DNA from 2 places in the Exiguobacterium sp. s57 genome. Region 1 is predicted to be linked to the other one. Evidence: predicted binding sites of a transcription regulator. Region 1 holds the regulator's gene; the other holds the start of a gene.
The links. Region 1 encodes LexA, which represses DNA repair genes until DNA is damaged. Its sites were predicted from a motif close to CGAACATATGTTCG; they were not measured.

Region 1 (3,194 bases):
TACAAGCGTCTCGTACCAGGCTACGAAGCACCTTGCTACGTTGCATGGAGCGCACGCAACCGTTCACCGCTCGTACGTGTGCCAGCAGCACGTGGTCTCTCGACTCGTATCGAAGTACGTTCGGTTGACCCGGCAGCGAACCCGTATCTCGCACTTGCTGCGCTCTTAGCTTCAGGTCTTGACGGAATCGAAAAAGATTTGAATGCACCAAAACCAATCGACAGCAACATCTACGTGATGGACAAACCTGAGCGTGTAGCGAACGGAATCGACGATCTTCCGGCGACACTCTTTGACGCACTCGAAGTCCTTCGTGCAGACAAGGTCGTCATGGAATCGCTCGGTGAACACATTGGTGAACATTTCCTCGAGTTAAAAGAAATCGAGTGGGATATGTTCCGTATGCAAGTAACAGAGTGGGAACGAGATCAGTACTTGACGCTCTACTAATAGAAGAAATATGCAAAAGAGCAATGAATGACTTTCCTCAGAAGTGTCGTTCATTGCTCTTTTTTGTTGAGTTTCAGATGAAGCAGAAATGTAAAAGGATCACCTCCACGAGCGTGGAAGTGATCCTTTGTTAGTTAAAACGCTTTTTTTAAAAACGTTGATGTGTAGTCGAGTGTCGTATGGAGTGTCGTCGCGAAGACGAGTCCTAGAAAGAAAGACATGCCATGAACGTCCACCCATGAGCGAATTTCCGTTTCGTATGCCGTGAATGGTAAGAGAAGCACCAATGGGAAACCGATATATACAATCCGAATCACATCGCTCAAACCAGGAAAATGCGATAGTAGAGAGCGATGCGGCATAAGTTTCACATATGGGAGCCAAATCAATTTGAGTGGTCCCCATCGATAATACGCATCTGATTTTAAATCGAGGTCCGGGGAGAGCCAGAGCGTTCCAATAATCGCACCGATTATGAATGCGAGCGGGACGTCTAAATCAATAAAAGGCGTGGCAACCGCAAGTGCGCCGGTTGCCACGAGATTCGTACGGGTATGGGTCTTACCGCTAGCCATTAATGAATTGTCCGGTATACGCCGATAACTTTCCCTAAAATTGAGACGTTGTCAAAATACATCGCTTCTAACTCGTCGTTTTCCGGTTGAAGACGGACTTTTGAAGCTTCCTTATAAATACGCTTCACAGTCGCCTCGCCCTCTTCTGTCATGGCGACGACAATCTCTCCATTGTCGGCAGTGCTCTGTTGGCGGACGAGCACACGGTCTCCGTCCAAAATCCCTGCATTGATCATTGAATCTCCAGAAACGGACAGCATATAGACGTTATCTGAACCAACGATATGTGCCGGAAGAGGGAAGTGCTCTTCCACGTTTTCGATGGCGGTGATCGGTGTCCCCGCGGTGACTTTCCCGATGACCGGAACGTACATGACGGACTCTTGCTCCTCCATTGTGGATGCATCTTCACTCAGAATTTCAATTGCACGGGGCTTCGTCTTATCCCGACGAATCAAACCGCGTTTCTCTAGGCGATCTAGATGACCATGTACGGTCGAACTAGAGGCAAGACCGACTGCTTCTCCAATCTCACGAACAGAGGGTGGATAGCCTTTTGCCCGAACTTCGTCTTTGATGAAATCAAGAATTTGTTGTTGTCGCGCTGACATTTTTTTCATTATGTTCACCTCGATATAATCGAATAAACTGCAATCGCATCCTATTCTTTATGTATTTAGTGTAACACAAGAACACATGAGCGTACAAACATTCGTTCGTTATTTTCCCTTGACCGAACACGAGTTCTTGTTTTATGATAAGAACAGATAAACGAACAAACGTTCTAACGAACATACATTCTTATACAGGAGGTAAGGGAATCATGAAAGATACACTCAACGGAATCATTTTAGTCGGAATGCTCTTAGTCGGGATGTTCGCCTTTTATTTAGCTGGGGAGGTGCGTGGGGGAACGACACCAGTTGAACCGATCATGACATCGGAACGTACGATTGAAGAAGAGGTCGCCTATGTCGAGGCAGAGTCGATTGAAGCGCAAATCATGGCAGAGCGAGAAGAACATAATGAACGAAAAACAAAATGGTATGCCGCTGAGTGATCGTTCAGCATTGCGAACCGTTCTCAAACTGTGTATCGTAAGGAATGAATGCGATGAAAGGGAGTGATGCGATGCGAGTCGTCATCTATTGTCGGGTATCGACGAACAAGTCTACCCAAGAGACATCACTCAGTCGGCAAGTCGAAGAATTACAAGAACTAGCTTCGCGTTTAGGGGCCGACATTATAGATGTCATCACAGAACAAGAGAGCGGTTATGAAGTTAATCGACAGGGGCTGCTCAATTTACTTGACCACGTATCGACATCTCAGTTGGATGCCGTGCTCGTCACCGATGACAGTCGTTTAGGACGAGGAAATGCCAAAATTGCGATACTACACACATTAATGAAGCATGATGTGCGATTGTTGACGATGCAGTCGACTTCGGATTACGTTGTTTCTGATGCTGAGAAGATGGTGTTAGAGATTGTTAGTGTCGTCGAAGAGTATCAACGGAAAATTCATAACGCGAAGATTTCCCGCGGAATGCGTCGTGCGGTCGCCAACGGTTTCAATCCACAACGTAATATTGAGAACAATGATCAAGGTGGCCGACATCGGATTGAAGTTCCGATTGAAGAGATTATTCAATTGCGCGAGCGGGGGTTGACGTTTGCCGAGATTGCGGCGACACTTCGCGGATTCGGATACGAAGTATCAAAAGCGACGGTCAACCGACGCTATCTCGAACACCGGTCAGTTGCTGAAACTTGATTCTTCCTCTCTGATTTTGTAAAGTAGAAGAACAAATTCACGAGAGAGGGGGCGAGTCATATGTTAGCACCCGGACAATTGGAGCGAATCAATTTCCTCGCCAACAAAGCGAAGACAGAAGGACTATCTCAAGAAGAGATGAACGAACAACAAGACTTGCGTCAAGAATATTTGAAGGCGTTCCGTCAATCTTTCAAGTCTCAAATGATGGGCATGAAAGTCGTTGACCCAGAAGGAAACGACGTCACGCCAGAGAAATTGAAAGAAGAACAAAAACGCCATCGTGGTGAGTGATGCTGAATGCACATCCTATTTCGCATAGGATGTGCATTTTTGTTATACACGAACAATCATCAGACGAACGGATTGCGTTCTTTTTCATGCAATTGAAGG
Region 2 (3,194 bases), 450 kb from region 1:
TTTCACGTGCGCCTTCGACGTTGTCCAAAATCCACTTGACCTTTGTCCCAGAGAAGTAAGCATCGATGAGAAGGCCCGTCTTGTCACGCACCATATCAGAATGACCGGCTGCTTTTAGTTCTTCACAAATGTCAGCGGTTTGTCGTGATTGCCAAACAACTGCGTTATATACAGGGCGTCCTGTTTCTTTCTCCCAAACGACTGCTGTTTCACGTTGGTTCGTGATTCCGATTCCTGCGATCTCGTTCGGATCGATGTCTGCCGAACCAAATGCTTCCGCCATGACGGCGAGGACAGAACCCCAAATCTCATTGGCGTTATGTTCGACCCAGCCTGGTTTTGGGAAATACTGTTTAAATTCGCGTTGTGCGACCGTGACAATTTTTCCGTCATGGTCAAAGATGATTGCCCGTGAACTTGTCGTTCCTTGGTCTAGTGCTAAAATATAACGTTTTTCTTTCGCCATATGTGATTTCCTCCTTCAAAATATTGTGTTACGAGACGAGAAGGCCATAAATGAGTGCGGCGATAATCGCGCCGATAATTGGACCGACGACCGGGATCCATGAATATCCCCAATCTGACGAGCCTTTTCCTTTAATCGGAAGAAATGCGTGAGCGATACGCGGACCGAGGTCACGTGCCGGGTTAATTGCATACCCGGTCGTACCACCGAGCGAAAGACCGATCGATACGATCAAGAAGCCGACGATGAGCGGATTAAGTCCGTCCGCGAAGGTGTTTGCCCCGAATGACAATAGACCGAAGACAAGGACGAACGTTCCGATAATCTCACCAATCAAGTTGAAAGGTGTGCTTCGAATACCAGGAGCCGTCGAGAACGTCGCCAGTTTCAAACCTGGGTCGTCCGTTGCATCATAGTGCGGTTTATAGTGGATATAAACCAAACATGCCCCAATGATGGCTCCGATAAACTGAGCGAGGATGTAGAGTGGGACATCCGCCCATGGGAATTCGCCTGCTGTCGCGAGACCAATCGTGACGGCAGGGTTGATGTGTGCACCTCCGTAAATACCGGCTGCGTAGACCCCGACCATAACGGCGAGACCCCAACCCATTGTGATGACAATCCAGCCAGAGTTTTCCGCTTTGGAATGGCGGAGGACGACGCCGGCGACGACACCGTTACCGAGCAGAATCAATAGCATCGTACCAATAATTTCACTGACAAATGCTGACATGTGATACTCCCCTTTCTCCCTTATGCAATTTGACTTACCACTTCATTATATGCCCAAAATGTAAGCGTTTTAAAACAGCGTTTTTCAAAAATCATACTTTTTTCCTAAAAATGTTCACATTTACACCTGTAAACTTCATAAAAATGATGAGTAGAGAGCGGAACTAATAAGAAATAGATGATTCATCATGAAAACTGGGGGGATTTCAATTGAATAGGAATATGGTCCATTGTTTGGTCATTCGTCTCCTATGTTACAAAAGTAACCTTTACAAATTGAACAAATGGATCTTTCTGAACGATTTGAATGTTTCTTTTGAGACGGTTAAGGAAAAATATTAAGCGATGCACAAATGACGTTTCTTCTATAAAGACGTTCTCAGTAAAAGTTGAGAAGCGAATATTTGTTCGTGTATATGGTATAATCAAGACACTTATGAAATGAGAAGGTGAGGAGTATCTTATGGAATCAATTCCGTTTGCATTACAATCTGAATTTCAACCAGGAGGTGACCAACCTGAAGCGATTCGACAGCTTGTCGAAGGTTTGAATCGGGGTGAACGGTACCAGACGCTCCTCGGGGCGACCGGTACGGGGAAGACGTTCACCGTCTCGAATGTCATCCAGGAAGTGAAGAAACCGACACTCGTCCTCGCCCACAACAAGACGCTCGCCGGACAGCTCTACTCCGAGTTCAAAGAATTCTTCCCGAACAACGCCGTCGAATATTTCGTCAGCTATTACGATTACTATCAGCCAGAGGCGTACGTGCCTTCGACCGATACGTTTATCGAAAAAGATGCTTCGATTAACGATGAGATCGATAAACTTCGCCACTCGGCGACCTCGGCTCTGTTCGAGCGCGATGATGTCATCATCGTCGCTTCGGTATCGTGCATCTACGGTCTCGGTAACCCGGAAGAATATAACAGTCTCGTCTTGAGTCTTCGTGTCGGGAAAGAAATGGGGCGCGATCAAATGCTTCGCAAATTGATCGACATCCAATATGAACGGAACGACATCGACTTCCAACGGGGGCGGTTCCGTGTCCGTGGGGACGTCGTTGAAATCTTCCCGGCGTCACGTGATGAGCAGTGCTTGCGTGTCGAGTTTTTCGGGGACGAGATTGATCGGATTCGCGAGATGGACCCGCTTACCGGCGAAATCATCGCCGATCGCGAGCATGTATCGATTTTCCCAGCATCCCACTTCGTCACACGTGATGAAAAGTTACAAAAAGCGATCGTCAACATCGAGGCCGAACTCGAACAACAGCTTGAGAAGTTCCGTGAAGAAGGCAAGTTACTCGAGGCGCAACGTCTCGAGCAGCGGACGAACTACGATCTCGAGATGATGCGTGAGATGGGTTACTGTTCAGGCATCGAGAACTATTCGCGCCATTTGAACTTGACGGAGGCAGGCGCGACACCGTACACGCTCATCGATTACTTCCCGAAAGACTTCTTGCTCATCGCGGATGAGTCGCACGTGACGCTCCCGCAAGTGCGCGGGATGTATAACGGGGACCAAGCACGGAAACAAGTGCTCGTCGACCACGGTTTCCGTCTGCCGTCGGCGAAGGACAACCGGCCGCTCAAGTTCGACGAGTTCGAGAAGAAGTTGAGCCAGGCCATCTTCATCTCGGCGACACCGGGCCCGTATGAGCTCGAACATACGCCGGACATGATTGAACAGATTATCCGACCGACGGGTCTCCTCGACCCGACAATTGAGATTCATCCGATCAAAGGACAGATCGACTACTTGATGGATCAGATCCGCGAGCGCATCAAGCGAGAGGAACGTGTCCTCGTGACGACGCTCACGAAGAAAATGGCGGAAGACTTGTCTGATTACTTACGGGAGGCCGGAATCAAAGTTAACTATATGCACTCTGAGATCAAGACGCTCGAGCGGATTGAAATTATCCGTGACCTTCGTCTCGGAAAATACGACGTCCTCGTCGGAATCAACTTGCTGCGGGAAGGGCTA

Region 2: the regulator LexA is predicted to act here: its motif matches at 1,599-1,612, upstream of uvrB (excinuclease ABC subunit UvrB).

Annotation. Positions count from the first base shown of each region.
Region 1 is NZ_JACSKR010000001.1:547,268-550,461, reverse strand. It holds gene glnA (type I glutamate--ammonia ligase) at 1-450, shown strand, start outside; gene KNO98_RS02820 (metal-binding protein) at 585-1,025, opposite strand; gene lexA (transcriptional repressor LexA) at 1,025-1,645, opposite strand; gene KNO98_RS02810 (hypothetical protein) at 1,849-2,085, shown strand; gene KNO98_RS02805 (YneB family resolvase-like protein) at 2,157-2,801, shown strand; gene KNO98_RS02800 (DUF896 domain-containing protein) at 2,862-3,095, shown strand.
Region 2 is NZ_JACSKR010000001.1:997,245-1,000,438, reverse strand. It holds gene glpK (glycerol kinase GlpK) at 1-466, opposite strand, end outside; gene KNO98_RS05075 (MIP/aquaporin family protein) at 495-1,202, opposite strand; gene uvrB (excinuclease ABC subunit UvrB) at 1,665-3,194, shown strand, end outside.